2 regions of the Mesorhizobium sp. BE184 genome follow, and region 1 is predicted to be linked to the other one. Evidence: predicted binding sites of a transcription regulator. Region 1 holds the regulator's gene; the other holds the start of a gene.
What was found. Region 1 encodes HrcA, which represses chaperone genes, less so after heat shock. Its sites were predicted from a motif close to GTTAGCACTCNCNNNNNGNGAGTGCTAAC; they were not measured.
Positions count from the first base shown of each region.

Region 1 (14,688 bases):
TGCAGGACATCCGCCAGCGCACCTTGCGCCCGATCCTGCGCGATGGGCTGCTGACGGCCGAGGGCGATGTGTGGAAGCGCTCGCGCAAGGTCATGGCGCCGGTGTTCACGCCACGCAATATTTTCGGCTTCGCCGAGCCGATGCTAAGGCGCACGCGCGCCTTCGTCGATCGCTACGAAACGGTCAGTCACACCGATCTCGCTCACGATATGACGTTGCTGACCTACGACATCCTGGCGGAAACACTTTTTTCCGGCGAGATAGCGGGCGATCCGGGCGATTTCGCCAGGGAGCTCGACCGCCTGTTCGCCACCATGGGCCGCGCCGATCCCCTGGACCTGATGCGCGCGCCGGACTGGCTGCCGCGCCTGACGCATATTCGCGGGCGCAAGACGATGGCGTATTTCCGCAAGATCGTCACCGACACGGTGACGATGCGCGAGGAAAAGATCAGGCGCGATCCCGACAGCGCGCCGCAGGATTTCCTCACTCTTCTGCTGAAGGCCGAAGGCCCCGAGGGCCTGAGCCGCGCCGAGGTCGAGGACAACATCATCACCTTCATCGGCGCGGGCCACGAAACCACAGCCCGAGCCCTCGGCTGGACCCTCTATTGCCTTGCCGAAGCGCCGTGGGAGCGCGAGCGGATCGAAAAGGAGATCGATGCGGTGCTGGCGCGCGAGCCGGATTCGACCAAATGGCTGGACGCCATGCCGTTCACGCGCGCGGCCTTCGAGGAGGCGATGCGGCTCTACCCGCCGGCGCCGTCGATCAATCGCGAGCCGATCGAGCCGGAAACCTACAAGGACCTTTACATCGCCCGGGGCGCGGCCGTCCTCATCATGCCGTGGACGGTCCACCGCCATCGCAAACTCTGGGACCAGCCCGATGCGTTCATGCCGGAGCGCTTCCATCCCGGCAACCGCGACAAGATTGACCGCTACCAGTACCTGCCCTTCGGCGCCGGACCGCGTGTCTGCATCGGCGCGTCCTTCGCCATGCAGGAAGCGGTCATCGCGTTGGCGACCATGCTGTCGCGCTTCCGCTTCGATACGACCGCCGAAACAAAACCCTGGCCGGTGCAGAAGCTGACAACGCAGCCCCAGGGCGGAATACCGATGCAAGTGACGAAGAGATAATCCGCTACAGATGAGACCGGGCGAGAGGCGGCTTCAGGTCCTGCCCTGAAAGACGTTTTCTACATGCACCGGCCAGCGCCACGGCAGCACCGCCACCATGTCGAAGCGCACCGAAAGCCGCCCATAATCCGGCTGGCGCGCTAGCCACAGATCGGCCGCGCCTTCGATCCGCTTTTCGGACGAGCGCGCCAGTGCTTCCATCGCTTCAAGCAACGTGCGCCGTGCTTTCACTTCCACGATCAGCACGAGGTCGCCACGCCGGGCGATGAGGTCGATTTCGCCAAGTTTCGTCCGATGGCGCCGCGCGAGGATGCGATAGCCCTTCAGCATCAACGCCGCCGCCGCCAGCCATTCGCTGCGATGCCCGCGCCGGTAGGATTTTCGCCGCTGGCGGGTAAAGGCATCAGCCATCGCCGGCCGCGTCCCGCAATTCCAGCAGCCGCCTGTAAAGAGCCTGCTTCTGCCCGCCGGTCATTTTCGCCGCCTCCGACGCGGCCTTGGACGCAGGCATCTCGGCCGCCAGCGAAAGCAGCAGACGGTCGATGTCGGCCGGTTCGTCGGCCTTTGCGGCAGCGGGGCCGACACAGATGACGATCTCGCCCTTCGGCGTCTCCGCGTCCGCGTAGTGCGCGGCAAGTCCGGCCAGCGTGCCCCGGCGCACCTCCTCGAAAGCCTTGGTCAGTTCGCGGCCGACAGCGGCGTCGCGGTCGCCGCCCAGCGTTTCGGCCATGGCGTCCAGCGTCTCGGCCAGCCGACGCGGCGATTCGAAGAAGATCAGCGTCGCCGGCACCGCCTTGAGCGCCTGGAGCCGGGTTTCCCGCTGTCCGGTTCTGGTCGGCAGGAAGCCGGCGAACAGAAACGTATCGGAAGGCAGGCCGGAAGCGGTCAGCGCCGCCAGCACCGCCGATGCACCGGGTATCGGCACCACCTTGATGCCGCGCTCCGCCGCTTCGCCGACGAGTCGGTAGCCCGGGTCGGAGACCAGCGGCGTGCCGGCGTCCGAGATGAGCGCCACGCTCTGCCCGCTTTCCAGCGCGGCGATCAGCTTGGGTCCTGCCTCCGCCGCATTGTGCTCATGATAGGCCAAGGTGCGGCGGCGAACGCCGTAGCGCTCCAGCAGCACGCGCGAGACCCGCGTGTCCTCGCACGCCAATATGTCGACGGCGGCCAGCGTTTCCAGCGCCCGCAGGGTGATGTCGCCCAGATTGCCGATCGGCGTTGCGACGAGGTACAGCGCGGCTTCCAGCGGCCGCGCCGTCATCTCGTTCTGGCCGATCATATAGCTTCGCCTGTCGCTGCCCACCCGCGCCTCCATGACGGTTCTGTCGCATGGAATGCCCCGCGTTGCAAAACCGCCAAGATGTGATCGCAACCTCAGGAACAAAAGCACCGGTCGCCGGTTTAGCTCGGCCATCCGGGAGGAAGACCATGGGCAGCCTTGTCATACAGGACGTTTTCGAACCGTATTATGCCGGCTGCCGTTCCGCCGGGCCAGAGAAGTCGCAAGCAGAGGCAAAGCCTCTCCCGGCAATGCGCGTACAGAAATCCGCGCTTGACCGGATGCGGGCCAGGAAGCGGCATCGCACCGACGCAGAGGCCCATCGGAAGGGCTGAGCAGCGGATGCCCAACCGTTTCGACGTCTGTATATCCCGTCTGGCGGTGCCCGCGGCGAAACGCCCGCCGGGCGGACGAGATGACGAAAGCGGCTCCGGCGGCCGCAAGGTTGGCAGGCAGCCGGTGCAGCCGGGAAGGAAGGACGCCGCGACGGACAGCGCCATTCACGGCGGCGCGCAGCAAACGCGGTCCTAAACGCCAAAGCCGAAACCGACGCTAGTTTTCTATCGCGCCAGATCGGCCACCACTGCATCCAGCACGATCATGCCGGCCGGTGTCGCCCGCAGGCGCGAATTGCCGATTGGCGCGATCAGCCCTTCTTCCTGCAGGATCGACATGTGCCGGGAGGAAAGCCCACGCCCCGCATAGTGCTCGTATCGTGTCAGGTCGATGCCCTCGGCCAGCCGAAGCCCCATCAGCAGGAACTCGTCCGCCTCGTCGGCGCGCGTCAGCACCTCGCCGTCCGTCACGCCATGCCCGCGCGTCTCGACCAGGGTCAGCCAGCTCTCCGGCACTTTCTCGGCGATTGTCACGATGCGCCGGCCGTTCTCGACGAAGCGGCCATGCGCGCCGGGACCGATGCCGACATACTCGCCATAGCGCCAATACGTCAGGTTGTGGCGGCTCTCGGCGCCGGGCCGGGCATGGTTCGAGATCTCGTAGGCGGGCAGACCGCGCGCGGCGGTGACCTCCTGCGTCAGCGCATAGAGATCGGCGGCGCGGTCATTGTCCGGTATCTGGAATTTCTTCGCCGCGTGCAGCGCATGGAAGGGCGTGCCTTCCTCGATGGTCAGCTGATAGAGCGACAGATGGTCGGCGGCGTGGCCGATGGCCTCTTCCAGTTCGGCCTCCCACGCCTCCGGCATCTGGCCGGGGCGGGCATAGATCAGGTCGAAGGACAGGCGCGGGAAGATCTCGCGCGCCAGCCCGATGGCATGCAGCGCCTCGGAAACATTGTGCAGCCGGCCAAGGAATTTCAGGTCGCGGTCGTTGAGCGCCTGCACGCCGAGCGAGACGCGGTTGACGCCCGCGGCGCGGTAGCCGCGAAAGCGCTCCGCTTCGACCGAGGAAGGATTGGCTTCAAGCGTCACCTCGATGCCCTCCGGCACCGTCCAGTTCGCCGCAATCGCATCGAGCACCGCGCCCACCGTTTCCGGCTTCATCAGCGAGGGCGTGCCGCCGCCGAGGAAGATCGATGTCACGTCGCGCGGGCCGGTGCGCTGGCGCATCGTCGCCAGTTCGGCGGCGAAGGCATGGGCGAAGCGCTCCTGGTCCACCGGCTGGTGCCGCACATGGCTGTTGAAGTCGCAATACGGGCATTTTGCCGCGCAGAACGGCCAGTGAACATAGATGCCGAAGCCGGGGGTCCGGTCGAGAAGCATTATTTCGAACCCAGCCGCGCCTCGGCGAATTTCTGGAACGCACGCGCCCGGTGCGACAGCGCCGTCGCCTGGCCCGGCTTCCAGCCGTGCTTTTCCTCGGCGCTCATCTCGCCGAAGGTCTTGTCATGGCCGTTCGGCAGGAACACCGGGTCGTAGCCGAAGCCGAGATCGCCACGCGGCGGCCACACCAGCGTGCCTTCGGCCTCGCCGCGATAATATTCCGCCTGGCCGTCCGGGAAGGCGAGGCAGATGACGGCGACGAAGCGCCCGGTGCGCTGCGCCGGTTCCATGGCGCCGACCTCCTGCAAGGCCACTTCCGTGCGCTGCATCGCCATGCCGAAATCGCGGCCGCCCTCCGGTTTCTCGGCCCAGTTGGCGGTGTAGACGCCCGGCGCGCCGTGCAGCGCGTCGACGCAGAGGCCGGAATCGTCCGACATTGCCGGCAAGCCGGTCGCCTGCGCCGCCGCGAAAGCCTTGATGTAGGCGTTCTCCTCGAAGGTCGTGCCGGTCTCGTCAGGCTCCGGCAGGCCGTATTCCTTGGCCGATTTGGCTTCGAAGCCGAAAGGCCCCATGAGATCGGCAAACTCACGCAGCTTGCCTGCATTGTGGCTGGCGACGACGATCTTCTTGTCAGCGAGCAAATCCATCACAGGCCCCAGATTTTCGGTTCGGCGAATTCCAGCGAGTTGCCGGACGGGTCGCGGAAATAGATCGAGCGTCCACCCTTTGCCTGACCCGGCTTGGCCGGCCAATGGAAGTCAGCTTCGACGGCCACGCCCCCCTCCGTCAGATGCGCCTTCCAGCGCTCGATTTCATCCGCCGTCGCCGAAAAGCACAGATGGCCTTGTCCAGCCGTCCCGTGCGGCGGCACCGGAAGCTTGGCGCCGGGTTCGGGCTGCTGGCGCGTCGCCTCGGCGTTGAACAGCAGAAGCACGCCCCGTCCGCACTGGAAGAAGACATGCCGGTCTTCCGCCCTGGCGATCTGCTCCAGTCCCAGAACCTCGCGGTAAAACCTTTCGGCCGCCGCCAGATCGGTAACGTAGAGGGCGGATTCGAGAATCGCGGAGGGCCGCATCGCTTCCCGCTACCCCACCGCGACCTGCTGCAGGCTGACCAGCCGCGCGATGCCCTTCTTGGCCAACCCCATCAGTGCCGCGAACTGCTCTTCGGAGAACGGCTCGCCCTCGGCCGTACCCTGGATTTCGACGATGCCGCCCTTGCCGGTCATGACGAAATTGGCGTCGGTGCCGGCGGACGAATCCTCCAGATAGTCGAGGTCGATGACCGGTTCGCCATTGTGGATGCCGCAGGAGATTGCCGCCACATGGTCCTTCAGCACCTTGGATACGCTGGCCATCTGCCGCGCCTCCATCCAGCGCAGGCAGTCGTAGAGCGCTACCCAGCCGCCGGTGATGGATGCGGTGCGGGTGCCGCCATCGGCCTGGATGACATCGCAGTCGACGGTGATCTGCTGTTCGCCGAGCGCCTGAAGATCGACCACGGCGCGCAGCGAGCGGCCGATCAGCCGCTGGATTTCCAGCGTGCGCCCGCCCTGCTTGCCGGCGGAAGCCTCGCGGCGCATGCGGTCGCCGGTCGAGCGCGGCAGCATGCCGTATTCGGCCGTCACCCAGCCCTTGCCGGAATTGCGCATCCAGCCCGGTACCTTTTCCTCGAGGCTCGCAGTGCACAGCACATGCGTATCGCCGAACTTGACAAGGCAGGAGCCCTCCGCGTGCTTGGAGACGCCGCGCTCGAAGGAGATGGCGCGCATTTCGTCGTTCTGGCGTTTGGAGGGGCGCATGAGCTTCTTTCTTTTTCGGATTCGTCGCGGGGTTTTAGACGCATGGCAGGCCCGGCGCAAAGGAAAACGCCCTGCTTGCGCAGGCTGCTCCCAAGTCTATATCCTTTAGCCCGGAGTTCCGAGACCGATGACGAAACCGATCGCCGATCCAACCCTGCAGTCGCCCGCACTTCATTCGCTCGACATGCGCTCGCGCGATATTTTCCGGCGCATCGTCGATTCCTATCTGCGCGACGGCGAGCCGGTCGGCTCGCGCTCGCTGTCGCGTATCCTGCCGTCGTCGCTGTCGCCGGCCACCATCCGCAATGTGATGAGCGATCTCGAGCATCTTGGGCTGGTCTATGCTCCGCATGTCTCCGCCGGTCGCCTGCCAACCCAGGCCGGGCTGCGCTTTTTCGTCGATGCCTTCATGGAACTCGGCGACCTGACCGACAGCGAACGCCGTTCCATCGAGGCGCAGATGAAGGCGTCGGGCGAGGGCGCCACCCTGGAGCATATGCTGACCGAGGCGAGCCAGATGCTGTCGGGCATGTCGCGCGGCGCCGGTCTGGTGCTGACGACGAAGAACGAAGTGTCGCTCAAGCACATCGAATTCATCCAGCTCGAGCCGCACAAGGCGCTGGCCGTGCTGGTCTCGCAGGCGGGCGATGTCGAAAACCGGGTTGTCGATCTTCCGGCCGGGACCACCGTCTCCCAGCTTCACGAGGCGTCGAATTTCCTCAACGCCCATATACGCGGCCGCACGCTGTCCGAGGCGCGGGCCGAGATCGCCCGCCTCAACGACGAGACCCGCGCCGCGCTCGACACGCTGTCGCAGGAACTGGTCGAAAAGGGTCTCGCTGTCTGGGCCGGTGCCGACAGCGGTCTGCCGGCGCGCCTCATCGTGCGCGGCCGCGCCAATCTGCTTGAAAACGTCACCGCCCAGGCTGACATCGAACTGCTGCGGCACCTGTTCGAGGACATGGAGACGCAGGACGGCCTGATCCAGTTGCTCGACCTTGCCGAGCAGGGTTCCGGCGTGCGCATCTTCATCGGTTCGGAAAACAAGCTGTTTTCGCTTTCGGGGTCGTCGCTGGTGGTTGCGCCCTATCGTGACAAGGACGCCCGTGTCATTGGCGCGCTGGGCGTCATCGGTCCGACGCGGCTGAATTATGCCCGCATCGTGCCGATGGTGGACTACACCGCGCAACTGATCTCGCGCATGCTGCGTTGACCATGCGCGCCGTGGCGCTTCGACACGGCAGATCGGAGAAACCCATGGCGTTCGAATCCCTCAAGGCCGAAATCGACATCTTGCTTGCGGAGATGGTGAACCAGCCGCAGGACGCGCAGGAAATCCGCGAACAGGTGCGCGAGAAGCTCAATGAACTGCGCGCCATGGGCATGCCGCTGCCGGCCGATCTGGTCGAGCTGGAAAAACGCCTCGACGCCGAACTGGGCTGATTTCACCAGGCCATCACATCCTTGTGTGTCGCGGAACGCGTCCATATCGATACCGTTCTGCCTTGGTATCGACCACAGGAAGGTGACTTCATGAAGCTTGCCGGGCTCACGGCCATATCCTTCATCGCAATGCTCGCGGGCGCATCGGCGCAGGAACCGCCTGTCCTGAAGGGCGAAGCGGCGTTCGGCGACTGGAAGGCTGACAAACCGGGCGTCCGCAGGCTGATCGCCGCGGACGATCTCCAAAGGGCCTCACCGTCGGAAGCATCGTCGAACAGCGCCGACCGCGCCCGCATGCCAGCCGGTGCCAGGCCGGATCTGCCGCGAGGTTTCACCGCCGAGATCATCGCGTCCGGCCTGCGCAGCCCGCGCGTCGTGCGCACCGCGCCGAATGGCGATCTCTTCGTTGCCGATTCCCGCGCCGGGCGGTTGCTGGTCTATCGCCTCGGCGAAGATGGAAAACCAACCGGGGACGGCGTTTTTGCCGAGGGTCTCTCGCAACCCTACGGCATCGCCTTCCATCCGGCCGACAAGCCGCAATGGGTCTATGTCGCCAGCCCTGATCGCGTCGTGCGCTACCCGTACAAGGAAGGCGACATGCAGGCGAAGGGCGAAGCCGAGACGGTCGTCTCGGACATTCCCTCCGGCGGCCACTGGACGCGCGACATCGCCTTCTCCGCCGATGGCAAGACCCTCTACGTTTCGGTCGGTTCGCAGTCCAATGTCGGCCAGGACATGGGCAAAGCGCCGGAAGGCGGCATCGAGGCCTGGGCGGGGTCGCAACCGCTCGGCTATGCCTGGGGCGAGGAGGAAGGCCGCGCCAATGTGCTCGCCTTCGACGCGGACGGCAAGAACCGGCGTGTCGTCGCCACCGGTCTGCGCAATTGCTCCGGCATGGCCGTGCAGCCTGCCACCCAGGCGCTCTGGTGCGTCGTCAACGAGCGTGACCAGTTGGGAGACAATGTGCCGTTTGAATACGCCACGACGGTCAAGGAGGGCGCCTTCTACGGCTGGCCCTGGTACTATATCGGCGCCAATGAAGACCCGCGCCACGCCGGGGCGCGTCCCGACCTCGCCGGCAAGGTGACGGCGCCCGATGTGCTGATGCAGGCGCATTCCGCGCCGCTGAACATTGCCTTCTATCAGGGCGACCAGTTCCCCGCCGCCTACAAGGGCGATGCCTTCGTGACGCTGCACGGTTCGTGGAACCGCGGCGCCCGCACCGGCTACAAGGTCGTGCGGCTGAGGTTCGAGGACGGCAAGCCGACCGGCGAGTACGAGGATTTCATGACCGGCTTCGTGCTTTCGGACGCCGAGGTCTGGGGCCGGCCGGTCGGCGTCGCCGTCGCCAGGGATGGATCGCTGATCGTGACCGAGGATGGATCGGGCACGATCTGGCGGGTGAGTTACGATCAGAAGCGGTCGTAGACGAACGCCGTCAATCGGGTTGGCCTCGGCGGCGGCGGCGAATCTGGTTCGCCCGGCGTTCAGCGCGTCCTTCGGATCGCGCCCTGATGGATTCCCTGAACCGCGCTGGCGACAAAACATCCCCGCCGATCGTCACCACGCGCCATGCCAAGAAACCCAGCCACGCAACGCAAAGCTTCAACACGCGGCGCGTGATCTCGCGCCACGTCCATTTCCTGTCTGGCTCGACCTGAGACACTTTCCGCCCTTTTCCGCTGTTCAGGCTGGAACGAGCAACTTCCGGGCCAATGGCGCGAATTGATGGGCATCAAAAAGAAAAACAAATTCCGGTGCTTAACAGAGTATTAACGCGCCCGTCCCGACTTTGGTGGGCGCTCGTTCGCTTGTCGCCAGACAATTCAGGATAGAAATTTTCGCGTAAATTTGTCTAATGAGACGCTGGCTTGAACAAGGACTGGGGACGCTCCGTCATTGCTGCATAGGACAAACCTGCCCATGGCAAAAACGGTCTGTGATCTGGATCGGCGCAGGTGTCGTCATTGGCATGGTTGCCGCGCTTGTCGGGATCGGCGCTATGGCGGGCGGTCATGGCATTTACCTGCCCGCGCATATTTTGATTCCTTGGCTCATGCTTATATTGCCAACCGCCGCTGTACCGGGTTCCGCATTGGTGGTGGCCGCCCTGGCACCATACCCGATCTACGGTGCCTTGATTGCTTACAAAAGGATTTGGGCTATTCCAGTGGTCGTGCTGCATATACTCGCGATTGCGGCTTCGCTCCTTGTGCGAAGCGAGTATCTCCCATGACCGCCGGCCGCTAGGCGGTTGGTCATTGAACAGGCCAAATTGGATACCGAGCCATGACTCTTGCCGGTTTTCTCGCCTATTGCGCCGCGCTGGGCATCGCAGCCGCCATTCCGGGGCCCGGCGTCACCGCCCTCGTTGCCCGCGCGCTCGGCTCCGGCTTCCGCTCGTCACTGGCCATGGCGTTCGGCCTGGTCGTCGGCGATCTCACCTATCTCACCGCCGTCGTGCTTGGGCTGGCCTTCCTCGCGCAGACGTTCGGCATCGTCTTCCTCATCGTCAAATGGCTGGGCGTCGCCTATCTCGCCTGGCTCGGCTGGCGCTTCTGGACCGCCGGCATCACGCCAGAGACGGTCGAGGCCCGCAAGGGCAAGGGCGGGCTGGTTTCGTCCTTCATCGCCGGACTGGCCGTCACGCTCGGCAATCCCAAGACGATGATCTTCTATCTCGCCATCACGCCCACCATTGTCGATATCGGCACGATCACGCCCGCCACCTATGGTATTCTGGTGGCGCTCACCATCGTCGTGCTGTTGGTCGTTCTGGTGCCGTACCTCGCGCTCGCCGCGAAGGCGCGCTGGTTCCTGCGCTCACCGCGGGCGCTCAAATTATTGAACCGCACCGCCGGCACATTCATGATGGGCGCGGCGGCGGCGATAGCGGCTCGCCACTAGCTTTTACCGCGACAAAGATTCTAAAAAAGGCGACAAAAAGGAAATCCTATTCCGGTGAGTTGGGGTTTTAAGCACGCCATCCACTCGGATATCGTCCGGGCAGAGCCTATCTTCGTCAGCTGGAAACGCCTTTCCGCCGCTGTCCTCTGGGAGCAAGAACAATGAACAAGCCCACCACCTCCACGCGCGTACCCGGCCGCGGCCGCATCTACGATTCGATCACCGAAACCATCGGCGACACGCCGCTGGTCCGGCTCGACAAGTTCGCCAAGGAGAAGGGCGTCGTCGCCAATCTGATCGCCAAGCTGGAATTCTTCAATCCGATCGCCTCGGTGAAGGATCGCATCGGCGTGGCGATGATCGAGTCGCTTGAAGCCCAGGGCAAGATCACCCCCGGCAAGACCACACTGGTCGAGCCGACCTCCGGCAATACCGGCATCGCGCTCGCCTTCGCCGCAGCCGCCAAGGGCTACAAGTTGATCCTCACCATGCCCGAGACCATGTCGGTCGAGCGCCGCAAGATGCTGGTCCTGCTCGGCGCCGAACTGGTCCTCACCGAAGGGCCGAAAGGCATGAAGGGCGCCATCGCAAAGGCCGAGGAACTCGCCCAGACCCTGCCGGACGCAATCATCCCGCAGCAGTTCGAGAACCCGGCCAACCCGGAAATCCACCGCACGACCACGGCGGAGGAAATCTGGAACGACACGCAGGGCGGCATCGACATCTTCGTCGCCGGCATTGGCACCGGCGGCACCATCACCGGCGTCGGCCAGGTTCTCAAAAAACGCAAGCCTTCGGTGCAGATCGTGGCGGTCGAACCTGAAGCATCGGCCGTGCTGTCGGGTGGCCAGCCGGGGCCGCACAAGATCCAGGGCCTCGGCGCCGGCTTCGCGCCGAAAATCCTCGATACCTCGATTTACGATGAGGTCGTCCGGGTTTCGAACGAAGATTCGGTGGCCAACGCACGGCTGGTGGCGCGCTTGGAAGGCGTCCCGGTCGGTATCTCGTCCGGCGCCGCATTGCAGGCGGCGATCGTTGTCGGTTCGCGGCCGGAGAACGCTGGCAAGAATCTCGTCGTCGTCATCCCGTCCTTCGCTGAGCGCTATCTGTCGACTATTCTGTTCGACGGGCTGGGCGCCTGATCGCCCACGCAGGGTCCGAAGTCGGTTTAGACTGTCAGGCGGCGCCCAGCGCCGCCTTTCGCTTTTGCAGGAACTGCCGCACAGCCGGATCGCGCTCGAGGCCGATGGCCTGGTCGTAGGCCAGCGCCGCCTCACGCGCCTGGCCGAGCCGCGCCTGCAGGCCTGCCAGCGCCGCCCAATAAGGCTGGTAGCCGGCGAGACGTCCATCTTCCGCCAGAGCTTCCAGCGCTTGCAACCCGGCTCGCGGTCCATCGGCCTCCGCCATCGCCACCGCTTGGTTGATCGCCGCCACTGGCGATCCGGTCAATGCCGCCAGCGCCGCATAGAGATCGCGGATCGCCGGCCAGTCCGTCATGCCGGTCAACCGCCGCGCCGTGTGAACGGATTGCACGGCGGCCTCCAGCTGATAGCGGCCGACGCCCTCCATGCCGCTGGCGCGCCGCAGCAGCGCCTCGGCCTCGTCGATCAGCGCCGCGTTCCAGAGCCTCGTGTCCTGCTCGCTCAGCGGCACGTAGTCTCCTTCGCCGTCGCGGCGCGCGCCACGGCGGGCGTCTGCGAACAGCATCAGCGCCAGCATGCCGAGCGCTTCTGGCTCTCCCGGCATCAGCCCGGCGACAAGCCGCCCGAGCCATATGCCTTCGGCGGCCAGGTTGCGCCGGCGCGGATCGGTGCCGGCCGGATCGGACCAGCCCTCGGCGAAAGTCGCGTAGATCGCCTCCAGCACGGCGCCGAGCCGCTCGCCGAGCTCTGTCCGTTCCGGGATGCGAAAGGGAATTCCGGCGTCGCGGATCCGGCTTTTCGCGCGCACCAGCCGCTGCCCCATCGTCGCCGGCGAGACCAGGAAGGCGGAAGCGATCGTCGCCGCGTCGAAACCCAAAATCGTCTGCAGGATCAGCGGCGCGCGGATGCCGGGGTCGATGGCCGGGTGGGCACAGGCGAACATCAGCCGCAGCCGTTCGTCGGGAATGTCGCCGGCATCCTTCGCCGCGTCCATCTCCTCCGCCAGCAGCATCAGGTGCGATTGCGCCTCGATGCCGGTCTTGCGCCGTCTGGCCGCGTCGATGCCGCGCCGCCGGGCGACTGCCAACAGCCACGCTTCCGGCCTGTCCGGCACGCCGTCGCGCGGCCAGTGCTCGATCGCCGCGGCGAAGGCTTCCGCCAGCGCGTCCTCGGCGCCGGCGACGTCGCGTGACCGGGCGGCGAGGAAGGCCACCAGCTTGCCGTAACTGTGCCGGGCAGCATTCTCCGCCGCCGCCCGGGCGATATCGACCTCGGAGGTCACCGCGTCATGCCTATTGCGCCTTCCAGATCGGCCGCACCTCGATCGGTCCGCGCTGCGCGGCGGGGCAGCGCGCCGCCCACTGGATCGCCGCGTCAAGGTCAGCGGCTTCGATGATGTAGTAGCCGCCGAGCTGTTCCTTGGTATCGGCGAAGGGGCCGTCGAGCACTTCGGTCTTGTCGTCGCGGAGGCGGACCCGCGTGGTGGAGGACGATGGCGCCAGCCGATCGCCGGCGACCCAGGCGCCGGCCTTCTTCAGCGCCTCGTTGTAGGCCATGAAGGGCTGGGCCATGTCGTAGGCCTTGTCGGGTGTGGCGGTTGGCGCCATGGCGGCCATCGCGGCTTCGTCGACATTGATGAGAAGCATGTACTGCATGGTGGTATCCTCACGATTTTGAAGGCCGCTTCATTGCGTACCGAACCAATGTCGCGCCAACCTGCTCCGTTTCGACACGGCTTAAAAAGATTTCTGCTTTTTGTTCCCGCCCGGCAAGTAGAGCCGTGCGGTTCGATAGTTCGTCTAACGCGCGCAATTTGGGTTGGCATTTCGCGTCCGGTGTCTAAACTCACGCCGGATCGTGCCGGGAGGGCGCGTATACAAAAAGGGAGGAAACAGTAGATGCTGCATTTCGGCAGGAAATTCATTGTCGCTGGCACGGCGGCGCTGTCGCTCGCGCTCGGCGCCGGTTCGCTCAAGGCACAGGAATTCATAAACGTTCTGACTGGCGGCACATCCGGCGTCTATTATCCGCTCGGCGTCGCCCTGTCGGAGATTTATAGCCAGGGCATCAAGGGCGCGCGCACCCAGGTGCAGGCGACCAAGGCATCCGTCGAAAACCTCAACCTTCTCGAGCAGGGCAAGGGCGAGATCGCTTTCGCACTGGGCGATTCCGTCAAGTTCGCGGCGGAAGGCAACAAGGAAGCCGGCTTCCCCGGCAAGCTTGAGAAGCTGCGCGGCATCGCCGCCATCTACCCGAACTACATCCAGATCGTGGCCAGCAAGGAGTCCGGCATCAAGACGCTGGCCGACCTGAAGGGCAAGAGCCTATCCGTCGGCGCGCCGGCCTCCGGCACCGAACTCAACGCGCGGGCCATCTTCGCCGCCGCCGGTCTGAAATACGAGGATCTCGGCCGCGTCGAATACCTGCCTTTCGCGGAATCGGTCGAACTCATCAAGAACCGTCAGCTCGACGCCACCCTGCAGTCGGCCGGCCTTGGCGTCGCCTCGATCCGCGATCTGGCCACCTCGCTGCCCATCAACGTCGTCGCCGTTCCCGCCGAGGACGTCGCCAAGATCGGCTCGCCCTACATTTCTGTTGTCATCCCGAAGGGCACCTATGACGGCCAGGAAGAGGACGTGCAGACGGCCGCCGTCGGCAATTTCCTCGTCAGCCAGTCGGACGTTCCGGACGAAACCGCCTATCAGATGACCAAACTGCTGTTCGATAACCTCGACAAGCTGACTGCATCCCATGCCGCCGCCAAGGCGATCGATCCGGCCAAGGCCCTGGATGGAATGCCGATCCCGCTGCACCCCGGCGCGGAGAAGTACTACAAGGAAAAAGGCCTGATCAAGTAAGCCTCAAGGCTTGCCTGATTGCGCAAGGCGCTGTTCCGGCCATCGGCCGGGATGGTGCCTTGCAACGATTTTTCCGGGAGGACACGACGATGAGCCAGGCAGCGCAGGGTCAGGAAAAACCTGACATCATCCACATTCCGGCCGGCGAGGAGCAGGTCGAGGGTCTGCCGCCCGGCTTCGGTGAAGGCATAGCCGGCAAGGTGGCGTTTTTGATCGCCATCGCGTTCTCCGTCTTCCAGATTTACGTGGCCGCCTATGGCAGCATCCCAAGCCAGGTGGTGCGCGCCATGCATGTCGGCTTCCTGCTTCTGCTCGGCTTCGGTCTGATCGCCAATCTCCGCGCCACCAGCAGCGTCGCCAAGACATGGTTCTGGACTCTCGGCATCCTCGGCTTCGCCACCGGC
Region 1 is NZ_JAVDVU010000001.1:150,588-165,275, forward strand. It holds gene J2X35_RS00680 (cytochrome P450) at 1-1,136, shown strand, start outside; gene J2X35_RS00685 (YraN family protein) at 1,170-1,547, opposite strand; gene rsmI (16S rRNA (cytidine(1402)-2'-O)-methyltransferase) at 1,540-2,415, opposite strand; gene hemW (radical SAM family heme chaperone HemW) at 2,976-4,133, opposite strand; gene rdgB (RdgB/HAM1 family non-canonical purine NTP pyrophosphatase) at 4,133-4,780, opposite strand; gene J2X35_RS00705 (VOC family protein) at 4,780-5,208, opposite strand; gene rph (ribonuclease PH) at 5,218-5,934, opposite strand; gene hrcA (heat-inducible transcriptional repressor HrcA) at 6,062-7,147, shown strand; gene J2X35_RS00720 (hypothetical protein) at 7,192-7,377, shown strand; gene J2X35_RS00725 (sorbosone dehydrogenase family protein) at 7,468-8,805, shown strand; gene J2X35_RS00730 (hypothetical protein) at 8,892-9,038, shown strand; gene J2X35_RS00735 (hypothetical protein) at 9,317-9,613, shown strand; gene J2X35_RS00740 (LysE family translocator) at 9,667-10,284, shown strand; gene cysK (cysteine synthase A) at 10,446-11,426, shown strand; gene J2X35_RS00750 (DUF6596 domain-containing protein) at 11,461-12,708, opposite strand; gene J2X35_RS00755 (YciI family protein) at 12,719-13,081, opposite strand; gene J2X35_RS00760 (TAXI family TRAP transporter solute-binding subunit) at 13,325-14,284, shown strand; gene J2X35_RS00765 (TRAP transporter permease) at 14,374-14,688, shown strand, end outside.

Region 2 (14,688 bases), 1.3 Mb from region 1:
GGAATGCGCTGTGTCACCTTGACCCAGTTGCCGGTGGCGTTCTGGGCCGGCAGCAGCGAAAACTCCGCCCCGGTGCCTGCCCCGATCGCCTGGACGGTCGCCTCAAAAGTGCGGCCCGGATAGGTATCCAGCACGATTTCGGCCTTCTGCCCCGGCTTCATGTTGGTGAGCTGGGTTTCCTTGAAGTTGGCGTCGATCCAGCTGTCGCTGGTTTCCACCAAAGCAAAGAGAGGCGTGCCGACACCAACGAACTGGCCGACCTTGAACGACGACGCCTGGTAGACGACGCCGTCCGCCGGCGCGCGCACCGTCGTCTGCGCCAGGTCGTAGGCAGCCTTGTCGCGGGCCGCCAGCGCCGCCAGCACGGTCGGATGATCGTCTGTCTTGATGTCGGGATTGCCGCCGAGCGCAGCCCGGGCGCTCTCGATGCCCTGCAGGGCCACAGCGTCGTCCTGCCTGGCCTTGTCGAGATCGGTCCGCGCCTCGTCCAGCGACGACTTGGCGTTGATGCCCTTGCGGGCGAGGTCGGCGGCGCGGTCATACTGTGACTGCATGTATTTCACCTGGCTAGCGGCGGACCTTTCCTGCGCAATCGCCTGGCCGTAAGCCGCGCGCAACTGTTCGACGCTGACCCGGGCCCCCGCAACGGCGGCTTCGGCCTGCGCCAGCGCGATCTGGTATGGCTGCGCGTCGATCTTGAACAGCACGTCGCCCTTCTTCACCGCCTGGTTGTCGGCCACATCGACTTCCATGATGCGGCCTGCCGCATCGGAGGCGACGGAAACCCGCGCCTGGCGAAGGTTGGCGTTTTCGGTCTCCTGGTAACGGCCACCGGTTATCCAGACATAGCCGCCCGCCACGGCAAGCAGCAGCGGCAGGGCGAGCATGAGGGCAAAGCTTCCGCCGCGCTTCTTCTTGCCCTTGGCTGGCGGCGCCGGGTCGAGCGGAGGCGGCGCCACGGCGATCGGCACAGCCGCCGGCGGCTGCCCTTCCATCTCCAGCTTCGATGCGTTTTCGTCGATCTTGGCTACCGCGTTCATGCCGATGCACTTTCCGAGTTTTTAATGGTCTCGCACGACGGCTGGTCGCCGTCGGCAAGATTGTCCACCATCGTTGTCAGCCCCTTGACCAGGGCCGCCCTGTCGCCGGCGGACAGACCGGCAAGGGATTGCTCATAGACCTCGCCTGCTATGCCCTTGATGTAGGCATAGGCATCCTTGGCCTTCTGGGTTGGATAGATTGTGCGCACGCGCCGGTCGGCGGCGTCGCTGCGGCGCTCGATCCAGCCGCCCTCTTCCATCCGGTCGATAAGACGCGAGACGCTGATCGGCTCGATTTCGAGCAGTTCGGCAAGTCTGGCCTGCGCGACGCCTTCCTCCTTGGCGACACGCACCATGAGACGCCATTGCGCCGATGAAAGGCCACTCTCGCCGGCGCGCGCCTCAAAACGCTTGCGCATGAGACGGTGCACGTCGTGGATGAGAAACCCGAGTCTATCTACGCCTTCTGAAACCATAAGCGGCACATATTATGAGCGTGCTCACAATTCAAGATGCCGCAGTGCACAATTTTTTGAAAATATGTGCGACCTGGGGCCATATCGCCTGCATCCGCGTCCGGCTCACTTTCGTAAGCCTGGCTTTAAAGCACCAGATCCCAGGTCTGGCCGACCAGGTCCTTGCCGAAAGAGTTATGCTTTTCCTCGTCCACGAGCACGAACCCGGCCGCCTGATAGATGCGGCGGGCAGAGACCAGAATATCATTGGTCCACAGTGTCAGCGTCTCATATCCCTTCGAGCGCGCAAACGCGATGCATTCCTCCACCAGGCGCTTGCCGATGCCAAGCCCGCGCGCCGATGGTTCCACATAGAGAAGCCGGAGCTTGGCGACAGTTTCCGATTTGCGCACGACGAACACCGAGCCGACGACTTCGCCCTCGCGTTCGGCGATCCAGCACCGCTCGTGCTCGGGGTCGTAGGATTTCACGAACTGGACGAGGATTTCCGCGACCAGCGCCTCATAAGTCTCGTCCCAGCCATATTCCTGCGCGTAGAGCATGCCTTGCCTGCGGGTGATCCAGCCGATGTCGCCGACCTGCAGGGGCCGCAACACATAAGGCTCGCCAGGCTCGCCAGGCTCGGCTGGGTTGAGCAGGCGCTCGACCGTTCGCATCGCCCCGACCAGCCTGGACCGCCTTTCGCCGGACAGGCCCGAAAGCAGCGCCTCGACCTGTTCCTGCGAAGACCGGTTGAGCGGCGCAAAAGCGTCTTGCCCGGCTTCCGTCAGGTTTATCGCCGCCTGCCTGCCGTCGGCTTCGGAAATTTCCCGCACGATCAGCCCGCTCGCCTCGAACTTCTTCAGCATGCGGCTGAGATAGCCGGCATCGAGACCAAGGTCCCGCGCGAGGTCCGTCGCCGTTCGGCCCCGATGCCCGGCAAGCTCATAGAGAACCCGCGCCTCGCTGAGCGAAAACGGGCTCTTCAGCAAACCCTCGTCGAGCAGCCCGAGCTGCCGCGTGTAGAAGCGGTTGAAAGCCCGAACCGCCTCAACGGTATTGCCCGAATGGTTTTTAACGGCGGTAATGCTCATGGCGCTACCCTCGGCCATTTGCTTGACTGAGTCAACTAAATAGCCTGAACCGGTATGGGAGCGCTATGACACTGGGCCGCTCCCCGCCAAAATCGCGGCCACACCATTCTTGCGTTCGATGTTCTTATTGACTCCGCGCGGGTGCGGGACTATCTCAGCGCCACGTTAGCACTCACCCAAGATGAGTGCTAACCAAGGTCCGGCTCGACCGGACGGAGGAAATCGTTTCTCATCTTTTCACCTGAGGAAATCAAATGGCAAAGTCGAAATTCCGGCCGCTGCATGACCGCGTGGTCGTTCGTCGCGTCGAATCCGAAGCAAAGACCGCCGGCGGCATCATCATCCCCGATACGGCTAAGGAAAAGCCGCAGGAAGGCGAAATCGTCGCCGTCGGCTCGGGCGCTCGTGACGAAGCAGGCAAGCTGGTTCCGCTGGACGTCAAGGCTGGCGACCGCGTGTTGTTCGGCAAGTGGTCCGGCACCGAAGTGAAGCTCAATGGCGAAGACCTTCTGATCATGAAGGAATCCGACATCATGGGCATCATCGGCTGATCTGAATTCGGCAATCGGCAGTGGGCGGTAGGCAATCGATGCCACTCCCCGACTGCCTACCGCCCATTCCCTACCGCCTCAATTCCGAAGGAATTCAAAAATGGCTGCTAAAGACGTTAAATTCTCCCGCGATGCCCGCGAGCGCATGCTCCGCGGCGTCAACATCCTCGCCGACGCGGTGAAGGTCACGCTCGGCCCCAAGGGCCGCAACGTCGTCATCGACAAGTCGTTCGGCGCCCCGCGCATCACCAAGGACGGCGTCACCGTCGCCAAGGAAATCGAGCTTGAAGACAAGTTCGAGAACATGGGCGCGCAGATGGTCCGCGAAGTCGCTTCGAAGACCAATGACATCGCCGGCGACGGCACCACGACCGCGACTGTCCTGGCCCAGGCAATCGTGCAGGAAGGCCACAAATACGTAGCCGCCGGCATGAACCCGATGGACCTGAAGCGCGGCATCGACCTTGCTGTTACCGAAGTCGTCGGTCACCTCGGCAAGGCCGCCAAGAAGATCAAGTCGTCGGACGAAGTCGCCCAGGTGGGCACCATTTCGGCCAATGGCGACGAGTCGGTCGGCAAGATGATCGCCGAAGCGATGCAGAAGGTCGGCAACGAGGGTGTCATCACCGTCGAGGAAGCCAAGACCGCCGAGACCGAACTGGAAGTCGTCGAAGGCATGCAGTTCGACCGCGGCTACCTGTCGCCCTACTTCGTCACCAACCCGGACAAGATGGTCGCCGATCTCGAGGACGTCTACATCCTCCTCCACGAGAAGAAGCTGTCCAACCTCCAGGCCATGCTGCCGGTTCTCGAAGCCGTCGTGCAGACCTCCAAGCCGCTGCTGATCATCTCGGAAGACGTCGAAGGCGAGGCTCTGGCCACGCTCGTCGTCAACAAGCTGCGCGGCGGCCTGAAGATCGCCGCCGTCAAGGCGCCGGGCTTCGGTGATCGCCGCAAGGCCATGCTGGAAGACATCGCCATCCTCACCGGTGGCCAGGTCATTTCGGAAGATCTCGGCATCAAGCTCGAGAACGTCGGCCTCAACATGCTCGGCCGCGCCAAGAAGGTGTCGATCTCCAAGGAGAACACCACCATCGTCGACGGCGCCGGCAAGAAGGCCGAGATCCAGGGCCGCGTTGCCCAGATCAAGCAGCAGATCGAGGAGACCACCTCGGACTACGACAAGGAGAAGCTGCAGGAGCGTCTGGCCAAGCTGGCTGGCGGTGTTGCGGTCATCCGCGTCGGCGGCGCGACGGAAGTTGAAGTCAAGGAAAAGAAGGACCGCGTAGACGACGCGCTGAACGCGACCCGCGCTGCTGTTGAAGAAGGCATCGTGGCAGGCGGCGGCGTCGCCCTCCTGCGCGCTTCCTCGATGATCAAGGTCACCGGCGTCAACGCCGACCAGGCCGCTGGCATCAACATCGTCCGCAAGGCTCTGCAGACCCCTTGCCGCCAGATTGCGTCGAACGCAGGCGCCGAAGCCTCGATCGTCGCGGGCAAGATCCTCGAGAACAAGGGCGCCACCTACGGCTACAACGCCCAGACCGGCGAATATGGCGACATGATCGCCATGGGTATCGTCGATCCGGTCAAGGTTGTCCGCACCGCCCTTCAGGACGCAGCCTCGGTCGCCGGCCTGCTGGTCACCACCGAAGCCATGATCGCCGAGGCTCCGAAGAAGGAGTCCGCGGGCGGCGGTATGCCGGGCGGAATGCCCGGCGGCATGGGTGGCATGGGCGGCATGGATTTCTAATCCACGTCCTCGGCATCGATCCGAGGACAGCCCTTCTCAGGCAACATCTACGGAAAGGGCGGCAGCAATGCCGCCCTTTTTGCTTCAAGCGGACGCCGCCGCATGTCCGCGGTCTGAAAAAATCCGGAAAAGATCGGATTTGCGGGAACCCCTCCGGATCTCGCGCATTTATCCATTGTCGAAAGCAGATCGGAAGGAGAAATCCGGAAGATGGGCAGACGACAAAAAGACGCCCCCCGCACGATAAAAGGTGTGAGGGGCGTTTTTTATTTTGCCCCGGAGATTCAGCCCTCGAATGCGGGAAGATGGTCCGGAAAACCGAATCCTTTTTTCCATTGCCTGCCGGAACCCATGCCGCCGCGAACCGTTCTTCCGGACGTGAAACCTTCCCCAGGAGATGCGAAATGGTGAATAAGGATCAGGTGTCGGGCGTGGCCAAACAGGTCAAGGGTTCGGTCAAGGAAGCCGCCGGCAAGGCAACCGGCAACCGTAAGACCCAGGCGGAAGGAATCGCGGACAAGGTGTCCGGCAAGGTTCAAAAGGCTTATGGCGACGCCAAGCAGAAGCTGAAAGACTCGCTCTGATTTTGCGGCGACGATACCCGGACAGACAAGGGCGGCGAAAGCCGCCCTTTTGCTGACCGTCTCCGTCCCGCATAGTCCCTACGCCGCAATCCTCGTACAAAAGGTCGTTGGCAGGTGACAAGGTGTCGCCCATCGGCTATTGACGACTCGTCAGGGGCTTTTACCGGCCTCACCGGTTTGCGGGAGAGAGCAGCGAAAGCTGCCGCCGAAGGGGAAATCGCCCGAAATCTCTCAGGCAAAAGAACCGTAGATCGGAAAGACACTCTGGAAAGTCGGGGTATGATCGCCCCGCGCCGAAGGTGTAAGCGCTGCCGACAGAGTTCCGGGGCGCGAGTCTCTCAGGCTTCAGACAGAGGGGCACGGACTGCCGCTTCAGCGGCTGGATGCGTGCGACTCTGGAGAAGACATGACGGGCGAAAACAATCTGAAATCCCTTCCTCTCGAGGATCTGCACAAGGCAGCCGGCGCGCGCTTCGGCGGCTTTGCCGGCTGGTCCATGCCGCTCACCTATCCGCTGGGCGTCATGAAGGAGCACCAGCACACCCGCGAACATGCCGGCCTGTTCGATATTTCGCATATGAAGCTTTTCGAAGTTTCGGGCGACGACGCGGCAAAGCTTCTGGCGCGGGCCTGCCCCTTCAATCCGGAGGCTCTCGCCATTGAGCAGTCCAAGTACACGTTCTTTCTGAACGATAAGGCTGGCATCATCGACGATCTGATCGTCACGAGGCTCAGACTGGACAGATACCTCGTCGTTGCGAACGCAGGGAATGCCGAGACAGACGAACAACATTTGCGGTCTTTGGCTGAAGATATGTCCGTCGAAATTAAGCCGCTTGATAGGGTCTTTTTGGCAATCCAGGGGCCTCACGCGTCGGCAACCCTCGCCCGCATCGGCGTTTTGACCGAATCTCTCAAATTCATGACCGGTGCGGATCGGATGCTTGGCTCTTTCATCAGCCGATCCGGGTACACGGGCGAGGACGGTTTCGAAATCGCGCTCCCCGAAGAGAAAGCGCATTCGTTCGTCGCCGAACTGCTCAAGGACCCGCGCGTCCAGTGGATCGGCCTCGCCGCCCGCGACAGCCTGCGCCTCGAGGCCGGGCTTTGCCTGCACGGCCAGGACATAACGCCCGGCACCAATCCGGTCGAGGCCGGCCTCATGTGGGCGATCCCCAAGGACATCCGCGCATCCGGCAGCTTCATCGGCGCGGACGCGCTCCGCACCGTCATCGAGCGCGGCGCACAGCGCAAACGCGTCGGCCTGAAGCCGGAAGGCCGCCAGCCGGTACGCGCCGGCGCTGCCCTGTTCGACGCCGAGGGCAATCCGGCCGGCGAAGTCACCTCCGGCGGTTTCGGCCCCTCGGCCGGCCATCCGGTCGCGATGGGCTACGTTTCGACGCCGCTGCCGAAAGCCGGAACCAGCCTGTTCGCCGATGTCCGCGGCACGAAAATTCCGATGGAAATCAGCCCCCTGCCCTTCACACCTCATCGTTATCACAAAGGATAAGTCCGTATGGCCAAGACCTATTTCACCACCGACCATGAATGGATCCGCGTCGAGGGCGATATCGCGACCGTCGGCATCACCGACTATGCGCAGGAACAGCTCGGCGATCTGGTCTTCGTCGAGTTGCCGGAAGCCGGCAAGGCGCTCTCGCGAGGCGACACCGCCGTGGTCGTCGAATCCGTCAAGGCCGCGTCCGATGTCTATGCGCCGGTCGACGGCGAAATCGTCGAGGCGAACCAGACGCTGTCTTCCGACCCCGCGCTGGTCAACTCCGCGGCCACGGGCGACGGCTGGCTCTGGAAGATGAAGCTGGCCGACACCGGCCAACTCGACGGCCTGCTCGATGAGGCAGGCTACAAGGCCCATATCGGCTAACACCGGGACAAACGTGATGACCGCAGCACCCTATCCTTTTTCCGCCCGCCACATCGGCCCCGGCACAGCCGAAACCCGCGCCATGCTGGCGACGATCGGCGTGCCCTCGGTCGAGACGCTGATATCGCAGGCCGTGCCGAAGTCGATCCGGCTGCAACGCCCCCTCGACCTGCCCGAACCGGCGACCGAGGCGGATGCGCTGGCCGAACTTGCGGCGAAGATGGCGAGGAACACGGTGCTGAAGAGCTTCATCGGCGCCGGTTATCATGGCGTGCACGTCCCGCCGGTCATCCAGCGCAACCTGTTCGAAAATCCGGCCTGGTACACCGCCTACACCCCTTATCAGGCGGAGATCAGCCAGGGCCGGCTGGAGCTGCTGTTCCATTTCCAGACCCTGGTGACCGAATTGACCGGCCTGCCGGTCGCATCGGCTTCGCTGCTGGATGAGGCGACGGCGGTGGCCGAAGCGGTCGGCATCGCCTTCCGCCATCATCGCGAGAAGCGCAGCAAGGTGGCGCTGGCCGGCGCGGCGCATCCGCAGACGCTTGATGTCCTGCGCACCCGCGCCGAACCGCTCGGCATGGAGGTCGATGGCGATGCCATCGATGAGAACACCGCCGCCCTTCTGGTTTCCTGGCCGGATACGAACGGCGTCTATGGCGACCACAAGGCTGCCATCGAAAAGGCCCGCGCCGCCGGCGTCATCGTTATTTTCGCCGCCGACCCGCTGGGGCTGACGCTGACCGACACGCCGGCCTCGCTCGGCGCCGACATCGCGGTTGGCCCGATGCAGCGCTTCGGTGTTCCGATGGGTTTCGGCGGCCCGCACGCGGCCTATTGCGCAGTCTCCGACAAGCTGACCCGCCTCATGCCCGGCCGTCTCGTCGGCCAATCGGTCGATGCGCATGGCCGCCCCGGGTATCGCCTCGCCCTGCAGACGCGCGAGCAGCACATCCGCCGCGACAAGGCGACGTCCAACATCTGCACCGCGCAGGCGCTGCTGGCGAACATGGCGGTTTCCTACGCCATCTGGCACGGGCCGGAAGGCCTGCAGGCCATCGCCGCCCGCATCCACGGACTGGCAGCGCGGCTGGCCGGGGGGCTCAAGGCATCCGGCGTGACGGTGCTCGGCGCCAGCCGCTTCGACACGGTGACGGTCGAGGTAAAGGGCAAGGCGGCGGCAATCGCCGCCGCCGCTGAAAAATCGGGCCGGCTGGTCCGCGTTCTCGATACCGACCATGTCGGCGTCGCCTTCGACGAGACCTCCACCGAAGCCGACCTCGAAGCGCTCGCCGCGCTGTTTGACGCAAAGCCGGGCGCAACATCGCAAAGCACCCTGCCCGGCAAGCCGCGCGGCAAGGAGTTCCTCACCCAGCCGGTCTTTCATGAAAACCGCTCCGAAACCGACATGATGCGCTTCCTGCGGCGGCTGGCGGACAAGGATCTGGCGCTCGACCGGGCGATGATCCCGCTTGGCTCCTGCACGATGAAGCTCAATGCCGCCGCCGAAATGATGCCGGTGAGCTGGCCGAGCATCGCCAACATGCACCCCTTCGCGCCCGCCGCGCACTCCGCCGGCTATCGCGACATGATCGCCGAACTGGAAGCCTGGTTGGCCGAAATCACCGGCTTCGACGGCGTCAGCCTGCAGCCCAATGCCGGCAGCCAGGGCGAATATGCCGGACTGCTCGCCATCCGCGCCTATCACAAGGCGCGCGGCGAAGGCCACCGCACCATCTGCCTGATCCCGGCGTCCGCGCACGGCACCAATCCGGCAAGTGCTGCCATGGCCGGCATGGATGTGGTCGTCGTGCGCTGCACCGAGGGCGGCAACATCGACATGGACGATTTGAAGGCGAAGGCTGACCAGCATGGCGGCAACCTCGCCGCGCTGATGTTCACCTATCCGTCCACCTATGGCGTGTTCGAGCCGGGCGCGCGCGACATCTGCGAGATCGTCCACAGCCATGGCGGCCAGGTCTATTTCGACGGCGCCAACCTGAACGCGCTGGTCGGCCTCGCCCAGCCGGGCGACATCGGAGCCGATGTCTGCCACATGAACCTGCACAAGACGTTCTGCATCCCGCATGGCGGCGGCGGACCGGGCGTCGGCCCGATCGGCGTCAAGGCACATCTGAAGCCCTACCTGCCCGGGCACGTCACGGAAGGCTCCGCTCATGCGGTGTCGGCGGCTCCCTTCGGCAGCGCCTCGATCCTGCCGATCACCTGGATGTACATCCGCATGATGGGCGCGTCAGGCCTGAAGCAGGCGACCGAGACGGCGATCCTGTCCGCAAACTATCTGGTGGCGCGGCTGGAGGCGTATTTCCCCGTGCTCTATAAGGGCGCCAGCGGCCGCGTCGCGCATGAATGCATCCTCGACACCCGCGTGCTGAAGGACAGCGCTGGCGTCTCCGTCGAAGATGTCGCCAAGCGCCTGATCGACTACGGCTTCCACGCGCCGACCATGTCGTGGCCGGTGGCGGGAACGCTGATGGTCGAGCCGACCGAATCCGAACCGAAGCGCGAACTGGACCGCTTCGCCGAAGCCATGATCGCGATTGCTGGTGAAGCCGAGAGGATCGGCAAGGGCGAATGGCCGCGTGACGACAATCCACTGGCCAATGCCCCGCACACCGCAGCCGAAGTGCTTGCGGGCGAGTGGAGCCATCCCTACTCGCGGCTTGAAGCCGCCTACCCCGGCGGCGGTCCGGACACGACCGCCAAATACTGGCCGCCGGTGTCTCGCATCGACAATGTCGCCGGCGACCGCAACCTCGTCTGCTCCTGCCCGCCGGTTTCTGAATATACCGACGCGGCGGAATAAGGAGCAAGAAAGACATGCGCAGACTGCCGCCCCATTTCCGGTTCATGGCGGCCTGCTTGTCCTTCGTCGCGGGCTTCGTCGATGCCCTCGGCTTCCTCAGCCTGGGCGGCTATTTCGTTTCCTTCATGAGCGGCAACTCAACCCGGTTGGCGGTCGGCGTGTGGGAAAGCCTGGCGCAAGCAGCGATGCCCGCCGGCCTCATCGCTCTCTTCGTGCTTGGCGTGACGGTCGGCACATTGCTTTCGCGCCGCGCCACGGGAGCGCAAGGACGCTCCATACTTCGGGCTATCGCCGCGCTCGTAGCGACCGCCGCCGCGATTGCCGGGCTTGGTTATGACCGCGCCGCGATACTGTTGGTGCCGATTGCCATGGGCGCCCTCAACACCATATTCCAGCGCGACGGCGAGGTTAGCGTCGGCGTAACCTACATGACCGGTACGCTGGTCAAGTTCGGCCAGTATCTCGCCGCTGCGCTGGCTGGCGGCGACCGTTGGGGTTGGTCGCCATACCTTCTGCTATGGGCCGGCCTGATAGTCGGTTCCATCTGCGGGGCGGCCGCATACCCGCTGTTCGGGCTGAACGCCCTCTGGCTGCCCGCGTTGGCGCTTGCAACCTTGAGCCTCGCCTGGCGCGAACCTGTGTTGACCGCGCAATAACGGGATCAGAACGCGGCGGCGGCATTGTTGGGCGAGCATTCAGTCGGAAAGTCCGCGGCCTTCGATCGGCCAGATCGCCTCCAGCCGGTCGCCGCGCACCAGATGGATCGCGTCGTGGAGATTGGCGGTCGGATCGCAATGCGGCACGGTGCATTCGATGCGGGCACCGGCCGCCGGCGGCGTCACGTCGGGAGGCAAAACGAGTTTGCCGAACTCATCGCCGACCCAAGCGATGGTGCCGATTTCCCTGCCATTCAGGAAGGCGCGGGGCGGCGGGCCGTCAATGGCGAAACTCTTGCTGCCGCCGTCGGTGATCGCCTCGCCTTTGGCGTTGTGCGCAATGATCGTGACCATGACGAACATGGAAAAGTCGAAAACCGGCCCGTTGGCGCCATGCAGTTCCACCGGCCTGTAGCCCTCGTCCATGAACACATAGGAGCCAGCTTGTACTTCGGTAAGCACCTGGTCCTCGAAGTCGAGCGCATGGCTGCCTGTCCCGCCCCCGGTGACGATTTTCGGCGCGAGCCCTGCCTCGGCCAGGCCAGCCAGGATGGTGGACAGCCCTTCATTGGCCGCGCGGTTGACGGCGCGGCGTTCGTCCGTCCTATGCACATGCTGCACGTGCCCGGCATAGGCCTGCACGCCCGCATAGATCAGCCCCGGCTCGGCCGCGATCATCCGCGCCAGCGCGACAGCGCCTTCCGGCGTGGTGACGCCGGTACGACCAAGGCCGGTGTCGCAATCGACCAGCACCGAGATCGTCGCGCCGGCCGCACGCGCCGCCGCCCCATAATCGGCGACAAGACCGGCGCGGTCGGCGACGACGCTCAGCGCGCAGCCCTTCGCCGCCGCCTGTACCAGACGATCGATCTTGCGGCGGCTCGATACCGGTGCGGTCAGCATGAGCGAAGCGACGCCTGCGTCGAACAGCGCCAGCAATTCGCCCGGTTTGGCGCAGGCGATGCCCAGGGCGCCGGCGTCGATCTGCGCCTTGGCTATGCCCGCGCATTTGTGCGTCTTGGCATGCGGACGAAGGCCCATGCCGGCTTCCCTCGCCAGGCCGGCCAAGGTTGCGACATTCTTCTCGAAGGCGGTGGCGTCGAGCAGCAAGGCCGGCGTCTCCAGCGCCGCGCGGCTTCCCGCCACCCCGATCAGGTCCGCGTTGAGGGCGGCGACACCCCTGTCCATTCAGGCACTCTCCGTCATTCTTGTGCGCAGCGCGCGCGTCGCAGCCTCGTCGACTGCAAGTGTAGCAGGATCGATGACGACGCCATAATCGCGCGCCGCGCCGGCAACCGAAACCTTGTCCTCGATCACATCGGCCAGCACCCGCGCCGGGGCGCGCTCCAACGCATCGCCGAAACCGCCGCCGCCCGCCCCCACCAGCCGAAAGATTTCACCCGCGCGCGCGGTGAAGGCGTTCATAGGCATGGCCGGCAGCATCCGCTCGCCGCCATCTGACGCGACAAGGATGTGGGCCGACGGACCGCCGGCGCCGCCGCCGTCGACGCCATAGGGCGGATGGTCGCGCCGGTCGCCGCGCAGATTGAAACGGGTTTCCTGATGGAAGCGGAATTCGCGGATGAACGCCATGCCGCCACGGTTGCGACCCGGCCCGCCTGTGTCTGTGACAAAGCCATAGCGGACGATTTCGACCGGCATCTCGGCCTCGATCATCTCGACCGGCTGGTTGGAGATATTGGCGGCGGGGTTGGATATGCCCTCGATGCCATCCCGATCGGCGCGCGCCCCCCAGGTGCCGACCAGCATCTCGTTGAGAACGAACTGCCTTCCCTGGTATGTGCCGCCTGCCGCCATCAGGAACGGCCCACCTTCCGAACCGCCGATGGCGCGTTCCGGCACCACCTTGGCCAGCGCCTGCATGATCGTGTCGAAGACGCGGTAACCGACGACGCCCCGCGCGCCGCAGGCGGCGGGGAACCGCGGGTTAAGAAGACAGCCTTCCGGCGCGCGCACGGTGATCGGCTTCAAATAGCCGTCGCAGTTTGGAATGTCGCGGCGCGACAGGCAGCGGATCGCCGTGAAGGCGGCCGATTCCGGCAGCGAGATCGGGCAGTTGATACTGGCAGCAACCTGATCCGACGTGCCGGTGAAGTCGATATCGATCGTGTCATCCTCGATGGTGACGGTGGCGCAGATACGAACTGGCACAGGGTTGTCGCCTAGCCCGTCGAGGAAATCCTCGCCGACATAGACGCCGTTCGGCAGTTCGCGGATCGTCTCGCGCATCATGGCCTCGGCATGCTCATGCAGTGCCTCGATATAGACGGGGAAATCCGCGCCGTAACGCTCGACCAGCGCGGTCAGGCCTTTCTCGGCCGTCGTGCAGGCGGCGATCTGCGCGCGCAGATCGCCCAGAACCTCCACCGGCTGCCTTGTGTTGGATTCGATGATGCCGAGCAGCGTGCCGTTCGGCTGGCCGGCCTCGTGCAGCTTCATCAGCGGAATGCGCAGGCCTTCCTGCTGAATCTCTGTCGCGTAGATGGCGACGCTGCCGGGCACGATGCCGCCGAGATCGGTGTGGTGCGCCACGGTCGTGGCAAACCCTGCCAGCGCGCCGTTATGGAAGATGGGCTTCAGCACATAGACGTCCGGCAGGTGCTGCCCGCCGGAGCCGTAGGGATCGTTGGTGATGAAGATATCGCCCGGCGCCATGTCGTCGCCGAAGCGCTCTCTGAGGAAGCGCATCACGCGCGGGAAGGAGCAGAGCTGGATCGGCAGCGTCAGCCCCTGCGCTATGATCCGGCCGTGTGGATCGCACAGGCCGGTGGAATAATCCATGATGTCGCGCACCACCGGTGAATAGGCGCTGCGCATGATGATCAGTGCCATCTCGTCGGCAATGGAAGACAGGCCGTTGCGGATCACCTCGAGCGTGATGGGATCGACGCGTTTCATCGTGGGGTCACCTCGATCTCGATGTTGCCTACAGCATCGAGGCGAGCCGATGCATGGGGCGGCACCACGCAGGTACAGTCGTAGTCCTCGATAATGAATGGACCTTGGCGCGGCTTCAGGCCCAGCGCATCGCGGCCAATCACCGCCGTCATCGCTGGTTCACTGCCAAAGGCGACCAAGCGGTCACGGCGCTCGAAGACAGGCGCTTTTGCGAAGCGTCCGATCGTCGAGGCCATCGGGACGCGCACCGCCAGCCGCGCATTGACGATCTGCACCGGATCGCCGCTGGAACGATGGCCGTAGGTGCGCTCATGCTCGCGGTGGAAACCCTCGACGAGCGCCTCGACGTCGCCGGTATCGGCGCCAGCAATGTTCAGCTCATAAGCCTGGCCGAAATAGCGCAGATCGGCGCTGAAGCGGAAATCGGCGGAACTGGGGTCATAGCCGTCGGCAGAGAGCGCCGCGGCGGCGCGGGCGCGCAGTTCAGCCTTGATGCAGGGCAGCCTTTCGGCGCCGAGCCGCGCCGCATCGACCAGCAATGGCTGGACGAATTCCTGCTCTACGTCGGAACGTAGCAGGCCGAAGCCGGAAAACACGCCGGCGGCCAGCGGCACCACGATGCTGCGGATGCCCAGCGTCGACGCGATGTCTGCGGCCACGACCGGGCCATTGCCGCCGAAGGCGACGAGCGTGAAGTCGCGCGGATCGCGCCCGCGATAGGTCGAGACCGCCTTGACGGCGCGTGTCATGGTCGACACCGCAAGCGTCAGAACGCCGCGCGCCGTGGTCAACACATCCTGGCCTAACGGATCGGCGACCTGGCTGCGCAGCGCGGCGCGGCCGGCGGCGGCATCGACCTGGATGGAACCGCCGGCCAGCGTCACATCGTTGATGTAGCCAAGGGTGACGAACACGTCGGTCAGC
Region 2 is NZ_JAVDVU010000001.1:1,418,210-1,432,897, forward strand. It holds gene J2X35_RS06970 (HlyD family secretion protein) at 1-1,040, opposite strand, end outside; gene J2X35_RS06975 (MarR family winged helix-turn-helix transcriptional regulator) at 1,037-1,516, opposite strand; gene J2X35_RS06980 (bifunctional helix-turn-helix transcriptional regulator/GNAT family N-acetyltransferase) at 1,642-2,589, opposite strand; gene groES (co-chaperone GroES) at 2,844-3,140, shown strand; gene groL (chaperonin GroEL) at 3,241-4,893, shown strand; gene J2X35_RS06995 (CsbD family protein) at 5,298-5,477, shown strand; glycine riboswitch at 5,648-5,734, shown strand; gene gcvT (glycine cleavage system aminomethyltransferase GcvT) at 5,884-6,987, shown strand; gene gcvH (glycine cleavage system protein GcvH) at 6,994-7,362, shown strand; gene gcvP (aminomethyl-transferring glycine dehydrogenase) at 7,376-10,189, shown strand; gene J2X35_RS07015 (YoaK family protein) at 10,204-10,845, shown strand; gene J2X35_RS07020 (DSD1 family PLP-dependent enzyme) at 10,885-12,033, opposite strand; gene J2X35_RS07025 (hydantoinase B/oxoprolinase family protein) at 12,034-13,764, opposite strand; gene J2X35_RS07030 (hydantoinase/oxoprolinase family protein) at 13,761-14,688, opposite strand, start outside.
Region 2: a site for HrcA is predicted at 2,754-2,782, ahead of groES (co-chaperone GroES). Genes of this name have one in related genera too.